3 regions of the Nocardia sp. CA-136227 genome follow, and region 2 is predicted to be linked to each of the others. Evidence: riboswitches for the same ligand, from Rfam matches in the RefSeq annotation. Region 2 holds a riboswitch; each other region holds the start of a gene.
The links. Region 2 has a riboswitch for S-adenosylmethionine ahead of ACQP06_RS33365 (ABC transporter substrate-binding protein). Riboswitches for the same ligand answer to the same signal wherever they lie in the genome.
Positions count from the first base shown of each region.

Region 1: it holds a riboswitch for S-adenosylmethionine, as region 2 does, so the genes downstream of both, ACQP06_RS33835 (rhodanese-like domain-containing protein) here and ACQP06_RS33365 (ABC transporter substrate-binding protein) in region 2, are expected to answer to the same signal.
Region 3: it holds a riboswitch for S-adenosylmethionine, as region 2 does, so the genes downstream of both, ACQP06_RS02105 (aminotransferase class V-fold PLP-dependent enzyme) here and ACQP06_RS33365 (ABC transporter substrate-binding protein) in region 2, are expected to answer to the same signal.

Region 1 covers NZ_CP192081.1:7,303,551-7,306,731, reverse strand. Annotated here, with positions in the region: gene ACQP06_RS33845 (FAD-dependent oxidoreductase) at 1-511, opposite strand, end outside; gene ACQP06_RS33840 (Rv0361 family membrane protein) at 734-1,168, shown strand; SAM riboswitch class IV at 1,232-1,347, shown strand; gene ACQP06_RS33835 (rhodanese-like domain-containing protein) at 1,362-1,784, shown strand; gene ACQP06_RS33830 (O-succinylhomoserine sulfhydrylase) at 1,781-2,995, shown strand; gene ACQP06_RS33825 (type 1 glutamine amidotransferase family protein) at 3,103-3,181, shown strand, end outside.
Region 2 covers NZ_CP192081.1:7,202,976-7,206,156, reverse strand. Annotated here, with positions in the region: gene ACQP06_RS33375 (GNAT family N-acetyltransferase) at 1-418, opposite strand, end outside; gene ACQP06_RS33370 (HAD family hydrolase) at 507-1,118, shown strand; SAM riboswitch class IV at 1,274-1,392, shown strand; gene ACQP06_RS33365 (ABC transporter substrate-binding protein) at 1,464-2,624, shown strand; gene ACQP06_RS33360 (ABC transporter permease) at 2,625-3,181, shown strand, end outside.
Region 3 covers NZ_CP192081.1:456,699-459,879, reverse strand. Annotated here, with positions in the region: gene ACQP06_RS02115 (LysE family translocator) at 1-516, opposite strand, end outside; gene ACQP06_RS02110 (heme oxygenase (biliverdin-producing)) at 671-1,339, opposite strand; SAM riboswitch class IV at 1,650-1,763, shown strand; gene ACQP06_RS02105 (aminotransferase class V-fold PLP-dependent enzyme) at 1,819-3,132, shown strand; gene ACQP06_RS02100 (hypothetical protein) at 3,148-3,181, opposite strand, start outside.

The sequences.
Region 1 (3,181 bases), 100 kb from region 2:
CGGTCTTGGCGAGCACGCGCGCCACGTCGAGGGCGACGTTGCCGACGCCGAGGACGGCGACCTTCTCCGCCTCCAGCGGCCAGGTGCGGGCGACGTCGGGGTGGCCGTCGTACCAGGACACGAAGTCCGCGGCGCCGTAGGAGCCGTCCAGGTCGATGCCCGGGACGCCCAGCGCGCGGTCGGCGTTGGCGCCGGTGGAGAAGATGACCGCGTCGTAGAACTGCTGCAGGTCCTCGAGGGTGATGTCGACGCCGTAGTCGATATTGCCCAGCAGGCGGACCTGCGGCTTGTCGAGCACCTTGTGCAGCGCGGTGATGATGCCCTTGATGCGCGGGTGGTCCGGCGCCACGCCGTAGCGGATCAGGCCGAAGGGCGCGGGCATGCGCTCGTAGAGATCGATGCTCACGTCCGCGTCGGACTTCATCAACGCGTCGGCGGCGTAGATGCCGGCCGGTCCTGCGCCCACGATCGCAATGCGTAGCGGGCGGGTCGCTGCACTCTGTTCGGTCATTCTTCCGCGCACCCTTTGGGTCGAAACTAACTTGCCGTCAAAACTCAGCCGTCGCTCTTAGCTTAGGCTAAGTTGACGCTCTGGCCTCGGCGGCCTCCGTTGGCCCCCGACGCTGCAGCGTTGCTGCGTAGTCTTGCTATTCCCGCGCTGGGGCGGGAAATTCTGCTGATTCTATCGATGGCACGCGGCGGCCCGCACAAGGGGACCAGGCATGATCTACCCATGAGCGACGCCGAGGAGACCCCGATCCGGATCGACCAGAACGAGACCCGCAGCATGTGGCCGTTCCTGGTGGCGGCGGGAATCATCGCGGTGGTGATCCTGGGAATCGTGATCGCGTCGGTCGTGTCGCCGGTTGAGAAGAATGTCACAGATTCCGATCGGCTCTCGCTGGCGGCGACCAAGTTCGTGATGGCCCGCAACGACTCCGGGAAGTACGACCCGGTGCTGTCCTGCAAGGGATTCGACGAGAACGCCTCGCCGCTGAAGGCGGCCACCGCGACCGGCGGCTCGATCGCCTTCGACAAGCTGACCGACGCGTCCGTCACGGGCGACCAGGCCACCGCGCAGGTCACGTTCACCGTCGCCGGGGCGCCGACGACGTCGACGTGGCACTTCGCCAAGGAGAATTCCCGCTGGTTGGTCTGTAATTCGTGACAACGGCCGAATACCTCACTGGGGTTTGACAGTGGGGACGGTTCTTCGGCAATCTCAATCCCAGGTCATGAGTACCAGCGCCAAGCCCCGGCTGGCTGGTCGGCAACCCTCCTCCGCGGTGGGGTGCTCCGGGTGACGACCTGGCCTCGCATCGGACAGCGGTGCGGCAAGTGCGGATTCTCAGGAGGTACAAGTGAGCTACGCAGGTGACATCACGCCCAAGCAGGCGTGGGAGTTGTTGCGCGACAACCCCGATGCGGTCCTGGTGGACGTGCGTACCGAGGCCGAGTGGCGGTTCGTCGGCGTGCCCGACACCGGCGGCATCGGCCGTCCGACCGCGCTGATCGAGTGGGTCGACGTCACCGGTACCCCCAATGCCCGGTTCACCGACCTGCTGAAGCAGTCGCTGGCCCACCGGACCCCGGACTCGGACGCGCCCGTCATCTTCATCTGTCGCTCCGGCCAGCGTTCGATCGGCGCGGCCACCGCCGCCACCACACTCGGCATCACCCCCTCGTTCAATGTGGTCGACGGCTTCGAGGGTGCGCTCGACGGCCAAGGCCACCGCGGCAGCACCGGCTGGCGCGCCGACGGACTTCCGTGGAGGCAGTCATGATCACCGGCGGCTCTTTCGAGAAACCGCTCCCCGAGGGCGTCGGCCCCGCCACCCAGGCGGTCCGCGGCGGCACCCGGCGTTCCGGCTTCGACGAGACCTCCGAGGCGCTGTTCCTCAATTCGGGTTTCGTCTACGAGAGCGCCGAGGCGGCCGAGGCCTCCTTCACCGGCGATATCGAGCACTTCGTGTACTCGCGCTACGGCAACCCGACGGTCGCGATGTTCGAGGAGCGGCTGCGCCTGATCGACGGCGCGGAAGCCTGTTTCGCGACCGCGTCGGGCATGTCGGCGGTGTTCACCGCGCTGGGCGCGCTGCTGTCCGCCGGTGACCGGCTGGTCGCGGCGCGCAGCCTGTTCGGCTCCTGCTTCGTGGTGGCCAACGAGATCCTGCCGCGCTGGGGCGTGGAGACGGTGTTCGTCGACGGCGAGGACCTGAACCAGTGGGAGCAGGCGCTGTCCGTCCCCACCCAGGCCGTCTTCTTCGAGACCCCCTCGAACCCGATGCAGACCCTCACCGATGTGCGCGCGGTCTCGGATCTGGCGCACGCGGCGGGCGCGAAGGTGGTGCTGGACAACGTCTTCGCCACCCCGCTGCTGCAGCGCGGCTTCGATCTCGGCGCGGACATCACCGTCTACTCGGGCACCAAGCACATCGACGGCCAGGGCCGGGTGCTCGGCGGCGCGATCCTGGGTCCGCGGGAGTACATCGACGGCCCGGTGAAGAACCTGATGCGCCACACCGGTCCGGCGCTGAGCCCGTTCAATGCCTGGACCCTGCTCAAGGGTCTGGAGACGATGCCGCTGCGCCTGCGCCAGTCGGTGGACTCGGCGTTGAAGATCGCCCAGTTCCTGGAGTCGCATCCGGCGGTGGCGTGGGTGAAGTACCCGTTCCTGTCCTCGCATCCGCAGTTCGAGCTGGCCAAGCGCCAGATGTCGGGCGGCGGCACGGTGATCACCTTCGAGCTGAAGGCCGGCGACAACGAGGCCAAGAAGCGCGCGTTCGAGGTGCTGAACCGGCTGCGGATCATCGACATCTCCAACAACCTCGGTGACGCGAAGACGCTGATCACCCACCCGGCCACCACCACCCACCGGGCGATGGGGCCGGAAGGCCGTGCGGCCGTGGGCATTACCGATGGCGTGCTGCGCGTCTCCATCGGTCTGGAGGACGTGGAGGATCTGCTCAACGATCTGGATCACGCGTTGAGCTGAGCCGACGAGTAGTCGACAGGGCCGGAACCCATGGGGTTCCGGCCCTTCGTCGTTCATGAACCCGAATGATCTTGACAGCATGCTGTCAAAAATGACAGCATGCTGTCATGATGAAAACAGTGCACATGGCCGTCTACGACACCTTCTCGGACTGGGAGGTCGGCCACGCGACCGCACACATCAATC
Region 2 (3,181 bases):
CGTCGGAGCCGCTGGGCGTCACCTCGACGCCGGACGCGACGTCCGCGGTCAGCGCGGCGCCGAGTTCGCGGCCGAGCACGTTCTCGAACGACACCAGCCGGTACCCGCGTCCGGTGAGCAGTTCCCCGACGCCGGGGTCGCCGAGTTGGGAGACCTCGGCCTGCACGGGCGTCTTGCGGGCCGCGAACAGCCGCTCGATCTCGTCGAGTTCGGCCTCGTCGGGTATCCCCGCGAAGCCGAGCCCGGCGATCTTGTTCAGCGGCGACCCGTCCTCGGCGAAGGACGCGACCCCGCCCGCGAGGGGGATCACGAAGCCGGTGTCCGGTCCGAGCCGGGCCGCGCCGGCCGCGCTGCCCTTGGCGATCAGTTCGGTTTCGACGCCCTCGATGCGGGCGGCGAGGTCGGTTCCACAGAACAGCGTTCCCTGATCGCTCGGCATGGTCCGAGCTTAGGTGGCGGCCCTGCCGCGGGGCCTCCGATTTTCCGCGGCCCGTAGGGTTCGGGATGTGGCTGGTGACCTGGTGGTCGGATTCGACCTGGATATGACGCTGATCGATTCGCGGCCGGGGATCGCCGCGGTGTGGGACGCGGTGGCCGCCAGGACCGGGGTGGCGATCGATTCGGAGCTGGTGGTGTCGCGGCTGGGTCCGCCGCTGGCGCACGAGGCGGCGCAGTGGTTCCCGGAGCACGAGGTGCCGGGTGTGGTGGCCATGTACCGGGAGATGTACCCGGAGTTGGCGGTGCACGCGTCGGATCATCTGCCCGGTGTGGTGGACGCGCTGGCCGCGGTGCACGAGGCCGGGGGCCGGGTGCTGGTGATCACCGCGAAGAACGGGCCGCACGCGCAGCTGCATCTGGATCATCTGGGGCTGGCGGTCGACGAACTGGTCGGCGGGGCCTGGGCGGAGGAGAAGGGGGAGGTGCTGCTCGAGCGCGGCGCCTCGATCTATGTGGGTGATCATCTCGGTGACGTGCGCGCGGCCAAGGTGGCGGACGCGACCTCGGTGGCGGTGACGACCGGACCGTACGCGGCCGAGGAGTTGTCGGCGGCCGGCGCGGACGTGGTGCTGCGGGACCTGACCGAGTTCCCGGCCTGGCTGACCGCGCATCTGACATAGGGGTGAGCGGCGGCATCGGCGGGGGGCGATGCGGCCGCGGGGGCAATTCGCGGGGGTGACAGGGGATTTCCCGGCGGCGGGGCCGGGCGGCGTTTGGCATCAGGGTGATTCGAACGGTGTCGACCGCCGGTTGTCACGGCTACCTTTCTGGACACGGTCACGAGTATCAGCGTTTTTCGAGCCCCGGCTCGCTGATCGGCAACCCTCGCGTGGGCGGTGGGGTGCCCCGGGTGACGACCAGGCGTTGCCCGACCGGGTGGCGCAAGCGCCAGGACCGCGCATTCCTCTGTCGCGGTCGTGTCCCCCTGCCCGGCCGTGTGCCGGTGCGCGAATGTAGAGGTAGCAATGAGCAGGATCTTGTCCCGGTCGCGTGGTTTCCGGGTGGCGGTGGGTGTCGGGGCGGCGGCGTTGGTCGCGAGTCTGGCGGCGGCCTGCGGTAGCGAATCGTCCGGAAGCAGTTCGGACACCGTGTATTTCGGGGTGTCGGGGCCGAAGACGGGCAATTCCGCCGAGTACGGGCGGCTCTGGCAGCAGGGGTTCGACCTGGCGCTCGACGAGATCAATGCCGCGGGCGGGATCAATGGCAAGAAGGTGGCGCTGAAGTGGGAGGATTCGCAGTCGGATCCGAAGCAGACGGTGCCGATCGCGACCAAGTTCGTGGGTGATCAGTCGATCATCGCGGAGCTGGGCGACTTCTCGTCGCCCGCGTCGATCGCGGCGTCGCCGGTGTACAACCGGGGCAAGCTGGTGCAGTACGGGTTCACCAACTCCGCGGTGGATTTCACCAAGGCGGGGGACTATTCGTGGAGTCCGTCCATCACGTTGGACGTGTACCAGGAGCGCAATGCCGAGTGGGTGCGCTCCAAGGCGAAGAAGGTCTCGGTCGTCTACCTCGAAACCGACTGGGGTAAGCAGGCTTTCAAGTACTTCGAGCAGTTCGCCAAGGAGAAGGGCATCGAGATCGCCTATTCCTCGGCGATCCTGCCGGATTCGCAGGACTTCCGGCCGGTCTTGATCAAGGGCCGGGACGCCAACCCGGAGGCCTTCGTGCACCTGGGGTACGGACCGGACGGTGCGCTGGTGGTCAAGCAGCTGCGGGATGTCGGATTCACCGGGCAGTTCTTCGGCGGGCAGAACACGCCGCAGTTCATCGAGCTGGCGGGCGCCGCGGCCGAGGGCGACATCGTGAACGGTGTGTTCACGCCGTCGGATCCGAGCCCGAAGGTGCAGAACTTCGTCACCAAGTTCCGGGCCAAGTTCAATACCGACCCGGGCGATTTCAATGTGTACGCCTATGACGCGCTGAACGCGGTGGTGAAGGCCGCCAAGGCGGGCGGCGCGACCCGGGAGGGCGTGCTGAAGGGGCTGCGCGAGGTCAAGGACTTCGACGGAATCGGCTTGGGCACCTTCGCCTTCGATCAGCAGACGCGCCGTCCCAGCGGGGTGAAGCCGATCGAGCTGATTCTGCAGAACGGCAAGTTCGTACCGGTCGGAAGCAAGAAGTAGATGTTCGACACGCTCATCGCGGGTCTGGTCCACGGCAATGCGTACGCGCTGATCGCCGTGGGCATCACCCTGATCTTCGGGGTCAGCAATGTCATCAATTTCGCGCACGGCGCGATCTTCGCGTTCGGTTCGGTGCTGGGCTGGTGGCTGATCGCCCAGCACGGGGTGCCGTGGTGGGCCGCGCTGGTCGTGGTGGTGGCGGTGACGGCGCTGGTCGGTGTGGCCATCGACGTGCTGGCGGTGCGGCCGCTGCGCCGGGCCCCGGCCATCGCGGCGCTGCTGGCGACGGTGGCGGTGGGGCTCATCATCGAGAACGTGGTGGCCCTGGTGTTCGGGCCGGACACCCGGCCGTTCCCGCAGGTGTTGTCCACCAACAACTTCCAGGTGGGCGGGGTACGGTTCGGCACCTCGGACGTGGCCATGTTCGCCATCACCCTGCTGGTGATGGGCGGGCTGTGGGCGTTCCTGCGGTTCAGCCGGCACGGGCTGGCGATCCGCGCGACCGCGCAGGATCCGGATGCCGCCGCGCAGATGGGCATCGGGGTCGGGCGGGTGCA
Region 3 (3,181 bases), 920 kb from region 2:
CACCGCGAGCAGGATCATCTCGATCGCCGCGATGCTGGATTCGATGGCGCCGAGGGTGAGCGTGTTCAGGAAGGTCACCTCGGTCAGGAACTGCGGCAGCACCGCGAGGTAGAACAACCCCACCTTCGGGTTGAAAACACAGGACAGCAATCCGGCAGCGAACGCCGAGCGCATCGACGCCGGCGTGCCCTGCGCGACCGTCACCTCCGGCTCGGCCTCCGCGTTCCGTGCGCGCCGATGCTCGACCAGCGCCCGAATCCCCAGGTACAGCAGGTAGATTCCGCCGATCACCTTCAGCGTGCGATACGCGGTCGCCGACTGTTCCAGCAGCGCCGCCACTCCGGCCGCCACCACCGTCGCCCAGACGATCCCGCCGAACGCCGAGCCCACCGCCGCCGCGATCCCGGGTCGCGGTCCGGCCATCGAGAATCGCAGCACCAGAAAGGTATCGGGACCCGGTGTGAGCGCCAGCAGCACGCACAACCCCGCGAAACTCAACAGCAGCGGAAGACTCATGCCCTCCATGGCAACCCATCGCGGCGACGCGACGCAAGGGTGATATCGCTGACCCTGCCCCCGACGAGCAGGGCCAACGGTGCGTCCCCGAGCACGGCGAAGGCCGCCGCCCCCGCCTGGTGGACGGAGCGCGACGGCCTCTGGTGACGGTGTTCTAGTTCCGCGCGCCGAACTCCGCACCGAGTTCACGGAACAGATCGGTGTTCATCGTGAACGCCAGTCGCGCCTCGTCGAGCACGCGATCGACTTCGGGACCTTCGAGGGGAAGCTGGTCCAGGGCCTCGCGGTACTCGCGCTTGAACGCGGCCGGATTGGTGATCTCGTCGAAGACGTAGAAGCGCACGCCGTCGCCCTTCTTGGGCAGGTCCCACAGCTTCTCGGCGGTGCCGCGGATGACCTGGCCGCCGGAGAGATCACCCAGGTAGCGGGTGTAGTGGTGGACGACGTACCCGGCCGGCCACTCCTGCGCGCACTCTTCGATGCGGGCGGCGTAGGCGGCGGTGGCCGGCAGCGGCTGCAGCTCGTCGCGCCAGTTCGCGCCGCCCAGGTGGGCCAGGTCGGTCTCGAGCGCGGCCAGGCGCGCCAGTTCCGGCTTCACGAACGGGCCCGCGACGGAGTCGGATGCCAGTGTGGCGGAATGCTTTTCGAGGGCCTCGTAGACGAACCAGAGCTGGCCGGTGTAGCGGAGGAAGGCCTCGACGCCGAGCTGGCCGGTGAGCAGGTCACGCATGAACGTGGAGTGCTCGGCCTCGTTGTGCTGCTGCTCGGTCGCGGTGCGAATGAGCGTCGAGAACGGGGCGGCGGCGGTGTCCGTGTCCAACATGGTCGGGCTCCTCGTGGTCAACTCCGGGGGCACCACTTTGGCTACCCTAACTTCCTCATCGACACTACGCCCCAGCAACGATCGCGCGATTCGAACTTTGCGGCCCACCCACTCCAACTTTCGGATGATTTTTCCGATTCGCCGGTGCCGTTGGTCACAGGTTCTCAGCGGGCCTGGAGGTCGTGTGCGGTCCGCGGCGGCGAACGGTCCCCGGCCTCGAACGCTGCGTCTCCGCCGTGAAGATCTGACCCGGCAGGCCGGGCCGGGCAGGGTTGACAAGCCCGCGACGCGTCTGCCAATCTCGCACTCAGGTCATGAGTACCAGCGCTAAGCCCCGGCTAGCTGGTCGGCAACCCTCCACCGCGGCGGGGTGCTCCGGGTGACGACCGGGCCGTCGCCCGACCGGGCGCGGCAAGCGCGGACTCACGATCGATTCCTGTTTTCCGATCGCGTGTCCCCTGAATCCGATGGGATTTGTGATGACCGCTTTCGCCGACCAGACCTGTGCTCCCCTCGCCACCGTGTCCGGCTGTGACCTCCGGGTTCCGCTGGTCCAGGGCGGGACCACGGGCTACGCCAACTTCGACTACGCCGCCAGCGCGCCCGCGTTGCGGCAGGTCACCGACCGGGTCGCCGACCTGCTGCCGTTCTACGCCAGCGTGCACCGCGGCGCCGGATACGCCTCCCGCGTCTCCACCGACTGCTACGAATCGGCCCGCGGCTCCGTCGCCCGCTTCCTCGACGCCGCCGACGACCAGGTGGTGGTCTTCACCCGCAACACCACCGACTCGCTGAACCTGCTGGCCGCGTGCGTGCCCGGCGACACCGTGGTGCTGGATGTCGAACACCACGCCAACTTCCTGCCCTGGACCCGGCACGGCCGCCGCGTGGTGCCGGTCGCCGACACCATCGAGGAGACCATCCAGCGACTGGTCGCCGAACTGTGCTCGAAACCCGCTGCGCTGCTGGCGGTTACCGGCGCTTCCAATGTGACCGGCGAACTGCTGCCGCTGGAACGGCTGGCCTGGATCGCGCACCAGTGCGGCACCCGCATCCTGGTCGACGCCGCCCAGCTGGCCCCGCACCGACGGATCGACCTGCGCACCACCGGCATCGACTACCTGGCCTTCTCCGGGCACAAGGCGTACGCGCCGTTCGGCGCCGGCGTCCTGGTCGGCCGCCGGGACTGGCTCGACGCCGCCGAGCCGTACCTGGCGGGCGGCGGCGCGGTGCGCTCGGTCACCGCCGACAGCGTGGAGTGGGCGCCCGCGCCGCAGCGCCACGAGGCCGGTTCCCCGAACGTGCTCGGGGTGGCCGCCCTGGCCGCCGCCTGCGACGCGCTCGCAGACCTGGACGAGACCACCGTCGTCGAGCACGAGCAGTACCTCACCCACCGGCTGCGCTACGGGCTGAAAACCGTTCCGGGCGTGAACTTCCTGCGCGTGTGGCGCGACAGCACCGACGCCGTCGGCATCGTCGCGTTCACGGTCGACGGCTTCGAGCCCGGCCAGGTGGCCGCGTACCTCTCCGCCGAACACGGGATCGGTGTGCGCGACGGACGGTTCTGCGCGCACCCGCTGCTGTCGCGGCTCGGGGTGGACGCGGCGCTGCGCGCCAGCATCGGACTCGGCACCACCGCCGCCGACGTGGACCGCCTCATCGACGCCGTCGCCACCCTGGTCGAGCACGGTCCGAGCTGGGATTACGCCCGCACCGACGGCCACTGGAACCCAGTCCCGGAAACCCGGCCCTTCGGCGGTTCCGCGGACGGCGGAGCACCCTGCGGATTCTGAGTCGCGCGGAGCGGGTCAGGGCACCATGTAGCGAGCCGCGAGCTCCTCG